DNA from 3 places in the Streptomyces sp. NPDC050423 genome. Region 2 is predicted to be linked to each of the others. Evidence: riboswitches for the same ligand, from Rfam matches in the RefSeq annotation. Region 2 holds a riboswitch; each other region holds the start of a gene.
What was found. Region 2 has a riboswitch for S-adenosylmethionine ahead of thrC (threonine synthase). Riboswitches for the same ligand answer to the same signal wherever they lie in the genome.
Positions count from the first base shown of each region.

Region 1: another riboswitch for S-adenosylmethionine. It lies ahead of AB0I52_RS17895 (aminotransferase class V-fold PLP-dependent enzyme); the one in region 2 lies ahead of thrC (threonine synthase).
Region 3: another riboswitch for S-adenosylmethionine. It lies ahead of AB0I52_RS26160 (hypothetical protein); the one in region 2 lies ahead of thrC (threonine synthase).

Region 1 is NZ_JBFAJY010000022.1:13,859-17,107, reverse strand. Features, by position in the region: gene AB0I52_RS17900 (Lrp/AsnC ligand binding domain-containing protein) at 1-73, shown strand, start outside; gene AB0I52_RS17895 (aminotransferase class V-fold PLP-dependent enzyme) at 136-1,512, opposite strand; SAM riboswitch class IV at 1,685-1,802, opposite strand; gene trpD (anthranilate phosphoribosyltransferase) at 1,886-2,950, opposite strand; gene AB0I52_RS17885 (ubiquinol-cytochrome c reductase cytochrome b subunit) at 3,077-3,249, opposite strand, start outside.
Region 2 is NZ_JBFAJY010000038.1:47,361-50,609, reverse strand. Features, by position in the region: gene AB0I52_RS25440 (MoaD/ThiS family protein) at 1-162, opposite strand, end outside; gene thrC (threonine synthase) at 255-1,547, opposite strand; SAM riboswitch class I at 1,565-1,691, opposite strand; gene AB0I52_RS25430 (glucosyl-3-phosphoglycerate synthase) at 1,845-2,795, shown strand; gene AB0I52_RS25425 (trehalose-6-phosphate synthase) at 2,853-3,249, shown strand, end outside.
Region 3 is NZ_JBFAJY010000040.1:45,405-48,653, forward strand. Features, by position in the region: gene AB0I52_RS26155 (phosphocholine-specific phospholipase C) at 1-1,238, shown strand, start outside; SAM riboswitch class IV at 1,381-1,490, shown strand; gene AB0I52_RS26160 (hypothetical protein) at 1,540-1,932, shown strand; gene AB0I52_RS26165 (cytochrome P450) at 2,194-3,249, shown strand, end outside.

The DNA.
Region 1 (3,249 bases), on a different contig from region 2:
CACCCACGTGGCGTTCCGTACGTACTCGCAGCACGACCTGGAGGCGGCCTTCGCCATCGGTCTGGACGCGTAGGTACATGCGTTCGGCCGGGTACGGACGGCTGTCCGTACCCGGCCGAACGTGTTTCACGCCCCTCAGACCTGGGCGGCACCCCGGTCCGGGACGCAACGGCCGTCCTCGGTGCGGTACTTCCACTGGGCGCCCTCGCTCACCAGCTCCTTGACCGCCCGCACGAAGCGCTCGATGTGCTCGTCCGGCGTACCGGCACCGAAGCTGACCCGGATCGCGTTGAGCGACCTCTCGCCCGGCCCGGCCTCCGGCGCACCGCACTCACCGATGTCCTGCGGGTCGCTGCCGAGCAGGGTGCGCACGAGCGGGTGGGCGCAGAAGAGTCCGTCGCGCACCCCGATGCCGTACTCGGCGGAGAGCGCCGCGGCGAAGTGCGAGCTGTTCCAGCCCTCCACGACGAAGGAGATGACGCCGACCCGCGGGGCGTCGTCACCGAACAGCGAGAGCACCTTGACCTCGGGGACCTCGGCGAGGCCGGCGCGGACCGCGGCGACGAGCTGCTGCTCCCGGGCGACCAGGCCCTCGAATCCGGCCTCGGTGAGCGCCTTGCAGGCGGAGGCGATGGAGTAGACGCCGATGACGTTGGGGGAACCGGCCTCGTGGCGGGCGGCGGTGGTGTGCCACTCGACGTCCACCCCGCCGCCGGCGCGCCGGGCGACCTTGCGGGAGGCGCCGCCGCCGGCCAGGTAGGGCTCGGCGTCGCGCAGCCAGTCGGAGCGGCCGGCCAGGACGCCCGAGCCGAACGGCGCGTACAGCTTGTGGCCGGAGAAGGCGACCCAGTCCACGTCCAGCTCGGTGATGTCGACGGGGTGGTGCGGGGCCAGCTGCGCGGCGTCCAGCACGATCCGCGCGCCGTGGGCGTGCGCGGCGGCGGCGAGCTCCTTGACCGGCCACAGCTCACCGGTGACGTTGGAGGCGCCGGTGACGCAGACCAGCGCGGGGCCGTAGGGGCAGCGGTCCGCGAGTGCCCGCTCCAGCGTGGCGACGGCCTGGGCGGGGGTGCGCGGGGCGTTCAGGTAGGTCACCCGGGTGTCGCGCCAGGGCAGCAGCGACGCGTGGTGCTCGGTCTCGAAGACGAAGACCTGGCAGTCGGCGGGGACCGCGGCGGCCAGCAGGTTGAGGGAGTCGGTGGTCGAGCGGGTGAAGATCACCTGGTCGTCGGCGCGGCAGCCGAGGAACTCCGCGACGGTGACGCGGCTGGACTCGAAGAGGTCCGTGGAGAGCTGCGAGAGGTAGCCGGCGCCGCGGTGGACGCTGCCGTAGTACGGCGCGTACGCGGCGATGTCGTCCCACACCCGCTGCAGGGCCGGGGCACTGGCGGCGTAGTCCAGCGCGGCGTAGCTGACCTCACCACCGGTCACCAGCGGGACCGTCACATCCTTGCCCAGAACCGGCAGAGGGGTACAAATGGACTGGTCGGCGGCAGCGGTGAAGACAGACATGACGGACTCCCGTAACAGGCAGGCGAATTCCGCGTGCCCGCGGACACGCGGCAGCACGGAAGGAAGGAAGAGGATGTGCGGAGGAGGGCCGAAAAGCCCTATCGCATTCGCTTGCTCACAGAGGCTCCCTGAGGACCAGGACCCCACGGGTGGACATCTCACGACGTCGAGGGGTCCGCGCTTGCCGCAGACCTCGCTGCCTGCGGCCTGGTCTTCACCCGGGGCACCCCGCCACGGACGGAGGGTTGCCGGACAGCGGGCCGGGGCCGTAGTCGCTGTCACTCATGACCTGCCCAGCATCCTGCCATACGTACCGGAACGCGCAAGGCGCAGTCCATGATCTGGACTGCGCCCCGCTTCACCTTCCGTACGCTCAGGCGTTGCTGGCCCTGACCCATCTCTCCAGCACGCGCCCGGCGGACCCGGAGTCGATGGACTCGGCGGCCTTCGCGATACCGGCGGCGAGCTGTTCGGTGAGCGTGCCTTCCCCCTGGTCCAGCGCCACCAGGGCCGCCGCCGCGTTGAGCAGGACGGCGTCCCGGACGGGGCCGGTCTCGCCGGCCAGCAGCCGGCGGGCCACATCGGCGTTGTACGAGGCGTCGGCGCCGCGCAGCGCTTCCACCGGCACCAGGTCCAGGCCGACGTCGCGCGGGTCGAAGGCCTGCTCGCGCACGACGCCGTCCCGGGCCACCCAGACCCGGGAGGTCGCGGTGGTGGTCAGCTCGTCCAGGCCGTCGTCGCCGCGGAAGACCAGCGCGGAGTTGCCGCGTTCGGCGAGCACGCCCGCGACGATGGGCGCCATCCGCAGGTCGGCGACGCCGATGGCCTGGGAGCGGACCTGGGCCGGATTGGTGAGCGGACCGAGGATGTTGAAGGTGGTCGGGGCGCCCAGCTCCGACCGTGCCTTCGCCGCGTAGCGCAGGGCGGGGTGGAACTTCACCGCGAAGCAGAAGGTGATGCCCGCCTCCTCGGCCACCTCCACCACGCGCTGCGGCGGCAGATCCAGGTTGACGCCGAGCTTGCCCAGGACGTCGGAGGATCCGCTGGCCGAGGAGGAGGCGCGGTTGCCGTGCTTGACGACCTTGGCCCCGGCCCCCGCCACGACGATGGCGGACATGGTGGAGATGTTGACCGTCTTGGCCATGTCTCCGCCGGTGCCGACGATGTCGACCGTACGGCCGGGCACGTGGATGGTGGTGGCGTGCTCGTACATGGCACGGACCAGACCGGTGACCTCCGTGACCGTCTCGCCCTTGGCGCGCAGGGCCACCGCGAAGCCGGCGATCTGCACGTCGGTCGCCTCACCGCTCATGATGCGGTCCATCGCCCACGCGGTGTCGTCGGCGCTCAGGTCCTCGCCGCGCAGCAGCGGGGTCAGCACGCCGGGCCAGGAACGAGCCGCCACGCTGTCGCCGCCGACCGGGGTCACAACGTTCATGGTCCGCTCCTGGGGTCCACAGCCGATAAAGGGATGTGACCACCCTATCGAGCGCCGGGGACAGCGAAGAGCCCCGTCCATCGTATGGATGGGCGGGGCTCCTGCTGTGGCGATCAGTTCAGGTGATCAGTGGTGGCCGTGGCCCTCGGTGATCTCCTTGTACTCCTCGGCGGACGGCTTGGCGATCTGGTTGTTCTCGCCGTAGTAGCCCTTGCTGAGCTTGGCCCGCACCTTCTCCACCGGCGAGACCTTGCGCTTGACGCCGTTCTCGTCGACCAGCGGGCCGAGTTCGACCGGCG
Region 2 (3,249 bases):
GCGGAGCTTGCCCTGGTCGTCCAGGACACGGGCGGCGATGCCCGGGTGGTTCTTCTCCAGGGACTCGATGACCTGGGAGAGGGTCGCGCCCTCGGCCGGGACCTCGGCCTGGCCGCCCGTGTAGGTGCGGAGGATGGTGGGGATACGGACCTTGACGCTCATGGTGGGTGCCCTTCCTGGAGTCACGGATGGTCGGAGGCTGCGGCAGCCCCTCAGCTGGTGCCGACGGCCTGTCAGCCGGCACCGGCAGTCCCTCAGCCGGTGCCGAGGCCGGCGGCGCGGAAGGCGTCCAGACTCGGGCGGATCGTCGCCGTCGCCTGCGAGGTGGCGGCCACCGCGTCCAGCGTCTTGAGGCCGTCACCGGTGTTCAGGACGACGGTGGTGAGCGACGGGTCGAGCAGACCGGCCTCGATCAGCTTCTTCGTCACGCCGACCGTCACCCCGCCCGCGGTCTCGGCGAAGATGCCCTCGGTGCGCGCCAGCAGCTTGATCGCGTCGACGACCTGCTCGTCGTTGACGTCCTCGACGGCGCCGCCGGTACGGCGGGCGATGTCCAGGACGTACGGGCCGTCGGCCGGGTTGCCGATCGCCAGGGACTTGGCGATCGTGTTCGGCTTCTGCGGCCGCACGACGTCGTGACCCGCCTTGAAGGCGGTGGAGACCGGGGAACAGCCCTCGGCCTGGGCGCCGAAGATCCGGTACGGCTTGTCCTCGACCAGACCGAGCCTGATCAGCTCCTGGAGACCCTTGTCGATCTTCGTGAGCTGCGAGCCGGACGCGATCGGGATGACGATCTGGTCGGGCAGCCGCCAGCCGAGCTGCTCGCAGATCTCGTACGCGAGCGTCTTGGAGCCCTCGCCGTAGTACGGCCGGAGGTTGACGTTGACGAAGCCCCAGCCCTCGCCGAGCGGGTCGCCGATGAGCTCCGAGCAGAAGCGGTTGACGTCGTCGTAGTTGCCCTCGATGCCGACCAGCTCACCGCCGTACACCGCGGCCATGACGACCTTGCCCTGCTCCAGGTCGTGCGGGATGAACACACAGGACCGCAGGCCGGCGCGGGCGGCGGCGGCGCCCACCGCACCGGCGAGGTTGCCGGTGGAGGAGCAGGAGAGCGTGGTGAAACCGAAGGCGCGCGCGGCCTCGACGGCGATCGCGACGACTCGGTCCTTGAAGGAGTGCGTCGGGTTGCCGGAGTCGTCCTTGACGTACAGGCCGCCGGTGACGCCCAGCTCGCGGGCGAGGTTGTCGGCCTTGACCAGCTTGGTGAAGCCGGGGTTGAGGTTGGGCTTGTCCGCGACATCGGCGGGGACCGGCAGCAGCGGCGCGTAACGCCAGATGTTGTCGGGGCCGGCCTCGATGCGCTTCTTCAGCTCGTCCGGGGAGCCGCTCGGCAGGTCGTACGCCACTTCGAGCGGCCCGAAACAGGTCGCACAGGCGAAAAGGGGACCGAGCTCGAATCGCTCTCCGCACTCGCGGCAGGAAAGTGCCGCGGCGGGACCAAGGTCAACGGAGGATTCGGTGTTTGCTGCAACAGTCTGAACAGCCATGATGGCGAGGCCCTTTCTCCTCATCTTCCTCGTGACGCATTTCGCCACAAGACGGAATTGGCACCTTCCCCACCTGACCTCGCGGTCGGTTGGATGGTTGCCGGGACTTCAACGGGCCGTTCCCTCTGTCCCTCTGGATGAGCGCTGTGGCACTGGACCATGGATCCAGGCGTTTATCAGCGGATGGACCCCGGCATGCCACGGCCATCTGCGTTGTTCAAGACTGTAACCGAAGCACCGGACTGTTGAGATAGTCGTCCGAACCGCGAGATGGATCACATACAGGGAGTATCGACCGTGCTGGAAGAGGTCGAAGGCTGGCTGACCAGGCGTTCCTGGTCCTCCGCCGACCGCCCGCTGGAGCAGCTCCTGGCCGCCAGGGACGGCGACCCGCGCCGCGGGAGCGTGAGTGTCGTCCTGCCCGCGCTCAACGAGGCGGCGACGGTCGGGGACATCGTCCGGGTGATCCGGCGCGAGCTCATGGAGAAGGTCCGGCTGGTCGACGAACTCGTGGTGATCGACTCCGGCTCCACGGACGCCACCGCCGAGGTCGCCCGCCGGGCGGGCGCCCGGGTGATCCACCGGGACGCGATCCTGCCCCGGGTCCCGGCCGTCCCCGGCAAGGGCGAGGTGCTCTGGCGGTCACTCCTGGTGACCAGCGGTGACATCGTCTGCTTCATCGACGCGGACCTGAAGGACTTCTCGGCCGACTTCGTCTCCGGCATCGTCGGCCCGCTGCTGACCGACCCCTCGGTGCAGTTCGTCAAGGCGATGTACGACCGTCCCCTCGGGGACACCGCAGGCCAGGGCGGGCGGGTCACCGAGTTGGTGGCACGGCCGCTGCTCAATCTGCACTGGCCGCGGCTGGCCGGCTTCGTCCAGCCGCTGGGCGGCGAGTACGCCGTACGCCGCTCCCTGCTCGAACAGCTGCCGTTCCCGGTCGGTTACGGAGTGGAGCTGGGGCTGCTCGTCGACGCCCTGCACACGGTCGGCCTGGACGCGCTCGGCCAGGTCGACGTCGGCGTCAGGAAGCACCGCCACCAGGACGGCCAGGCGCTCGGCCGGATGGCGGCGGCCATCTACCGGACCGCTCAGCTACGGCTCTCCCGGGGGCATCTGGTCCGCCCAGCGCTGACCCAGTTCGAGCGCGGCGAGCACGGTTTCGTCCCGCACACGTACCCGGTGGACACCGAGGAGCGGCCGCCGATGCGCGAGATCGAGGAGTACGTCTCGCGCCGCGCGGCGTGACCGGAGCACCGCCGCACGCACGTTTGGACGGTTCGGGATCGGGCTAGGTTCCGCAGCATGGTCTCCGAGCACGTCCCTCAGCCCGCCGCCGCCCAGGTACTCGTCGCGTCCAACCGAGGTCCGGTCTCGTACGCGCTCCGCGAGGACGGCTCACTCGACGCGAAACGGGGCGGGGGCGGACTCGTCTCCGGGCTGAGCGCGGTGGACGACAAGATGTGGGTCTGCGCCGCACTCGGTGACGGCGACCGCGAGGCGGTGCGCCGCGGGGTCGGCGAGCCGGGCGTACGGATGCTCGACATCGACGCGGACGTGCACGCCGACGCGTACAACGGGATCGCGAACTCGGTGCTCTGGTTCGTCCACCACCTGCTCTACCAGACCCCCCTGGAACCCGTCTTCGACGCGGAGTTCCGCCGGCAGTGGGCGTCCTTCGAGGCCTACAACCGGGCCTTCG
Region 3 (3,249 bases), on a different contig from region 2:
AGAACGGTGACGGGCTCCTCGATGACCTGAAGGCCGATGTCCGGGCCGGGACGCTCCCCGAGGTCTCGTGGATCGTCTCGCCGGAGGCCTACAGTGAGCACCCCAACTGGCCTGCCAATTACGGTGCCTGGTACATCTCGCAGGTGCTGGACGCGCTGACCTCCGATCCGGAGGTGTGGGGCCGGACCGCCCTCTTCGTCACCTACGACGAGAACGACGGATTCTTCGACCACGTCGTGCCGCCGTTCGTACCGTCCGGGGCCGCGCAGGGGCTCTCCACCGTGGACACCTCCGCCGACCACTTCCCCGGCGACATCCGTTACGCGGCAGGGCCCTACGGCCTCGGTCAGCGCGTGCCCATGACGGTCGTGTCCCCGTGGAGCACCGGCGGGTTCTCCTGCTCGGAGGTCTTCGACCACACCTCCGTCATCCGGTTCATGGAGGAGCGGTTCGGTGTGCACGAGCCCAACATCTCCCCCTGGCGGCGCACGGTCTGCGGTGATCTCACCTCGGCCTTCGACTTCAGCCGTACCGACACCGCACCCGTCTCGCTGCCCTCCACGGACGGATACGCGCCGCCGGACGGCGACCGGCACCCCGACTACGTACCGGTGCCGCCGGTCTCCGGCAGTGTGCCGAATCAGGAGCCCGGCTCGCGGCCCACCCGGCCACTGCGGTACGCGCCCCTCGTGGACGGGGCGGCCGACCCGGCCTCCGGGAAGTACCAACTGACCTTCAGCGGCGGCGACGCGGCCGGGGCGCAGTTCCTGGTGACGTCGGCGAACCGCACCGACGGGCCCTGGACCTACACCACCGAGGCGGGCAAGGCGCTCTCCGACAGTTGGAACACGGCCTACTCCAATGACGTGACCGACCTCACCGTGCACGGTCCGAACGGGTTCCTGCGCGCCTTCCGGGGGCCCGGAAAGGCGGCGGGACCGGAGGTGACCACACGTCATGACCCGTCGAGCGGTGGGCTCGACCTCACTCTCACCCATACCGGAACGGGTACCGTCCAGCTGACCGTGCGCATCGCGGACACCTATGGGGGCGGGGTGCAGACCTTCGCGGTGCGTCCGGGGGCGACCGTGAAGCACACCGTTGACCTGCGGGGAAGCAAGCGCTGGTACGACATCACGGTGGTCTCGGACGCGGACGCCACGTTCCTTCGGCGGTTCGCCGGACACATCGAGACGGGCGAGGCCGGGACGAGCGACCCAGGCTTCGCCACGGGCTGATCGAGCTGCCGGCAGGGGTGGCGGGGGAGGGCCGGGAGATCGGGTCGGGGTCGGCCCGTTCCGGTGCCGCTCCTGACCACCCGTCGGCTGGGCGGCGCCGCCCGTCGGGGTCCGCCCCACGGGTGCGTTAGGGTTTTCGTCGGGTCATGAGTTCCAGCGCGCAGCCCCGGCTGGCTGGACGGCACCCCGCTCCGCTGCGGGTGCTCCGGGTGACGACCTGCCCCGTGCGCGAGGTACGGGGAACAGCGGACCGCGGTGCAGAGCGCTCGGGGTCCATCATCCCCGGAAGGCGGGACTCACCGTGCTGCGTCATCTCACCGAGAACGGCTCCGTGCGGAGCGACGGCTGCGACCGGTACGCCGCAGGCCATCAGGTGCACTGGATCCATGCCAAGAAGTGCCGGCAGGAGCCCGGTCAGGCCGTCGAGATACTGCTGAGCGCCGGTGACGTCCGGGACGACGGATGGGTCGGACTGCGTGCCGCGTTCGACTACGCGGACGGCCTTCCAGCGGTCTGGACACACTCTCCCGATGCGCTGCGGGAGACACTCGCCGGTCATCGTGGACGCGTCTACTGGCTGTCCCGGTGGCACGCGCTGAAGCTGGTGGACGGCGAGAGCCCGGTCGCCGCGATCGTCAACGTCGCCTTCGAGGGCGGGAAGTTGTGCGGCGTCCAGGGTTCCGGGCAGTCGTAGTCCGGGTTGGGCCGGGGGTGCTCAAGCCCTGTCTGTTCTGTCTGTTCTCCCGGGCGCGCTCGGCCGCCCTCCGGCTCCGGGTGGCCGGGGCGGTACCTGAAGATGTTGGTCAATTGTGTTGAGATGTCAGCCGGTTGCTTCGCTCCGGCTGCACATTTGATCGCCATTGACCGCCGTGGCGTCACATAAAATCCTTATAGTGGGCGTGCGTTGATCGCATGATCGTGACGCGTGAAGCTTCCGCCCACAGGAGTCAGAACGATGACGCGCCCATCCTCCGCACGGCCCGAGCCCGCCTCGCCCCCTCCTGCGTGCCCCGCACACGCGAGGCCGGGGGCCGTGCCGCTCAGCGGGCCCTCGTTCCAGACCGAGCCGCGGGCCGTCTACCGCGTCATGCGCCGTGATCACGGGTCGGTCGTCCCCGTGGAACTGCCGGGCGGGTTCCCCGCATGGCTGGTCATCGGATACCGCGAGCTTCATCAAGTAACCAGCGACGGCGAGCTGTTCCCGCGCGATGTCGGCCTGTGGAACCAGTGGGAGCACATCCCCGACGACTGGCCGCTGCTGCCCATGGTCGGGCGGCCGCTGCCGTCCATCTACTTCAGCGCGGGGGACGAGCACCGAAGGCACGCCCGGATGGTCGGACCCGCCCTCGAAGGAACCGACCCGTTCGAGATCCGCAGCCACTGCGAGGAGTTGGCCGACCGGCTGATCGACGCCGTGTGCAGCCGGGGCACCGCCGACCTCGTCGCCGACTTCTGCGAGCCCTTACCCGTGCTCGTCCTCGCGCGGCTGGTCGGGTTCCCCGATGACGAAGGCGCCGATATCGCCCAGGTGTTGAAGGACCTGGCCGACGGCGGTCCGGGGGCGCAGGAGGCCCATCTGCGCTTCGGGGAGCACATGCGGCGGCTGGTCGCCGCCAAGCGTGCCGAGCCCGGGGACGACGTCACCTCCCGGATGCTCGCCTTCCCCGAGGCCTTCACCGACGAGGAGTACATGCTCGACCTGATGGCCATCACGGCCGCCGGGCACCTCACCACCGCCGACTGGATCAGCAACTCGCTGCGGCTGATGCTCACCGAGGAGGAGTTCGCCGAATCGATGGCGGGCGGGCGGCGCAGCGTGGCCGAGGCCATGAACGAGGTGCTCTGGGAGGACGCGCCGACGCAGATCCTCGCCGGACGCTGGGCCGCCCGGGACACCCAGCTCGGCGGGCAGCGGATCAGGGCGGGGGACATGCTGCTGCTCGGGCTCGGCGCCGCCAACACCGATCCGCTGATCCGGCAGAGCCTGTCCGGCACCGGTGGCTCCGCCCAA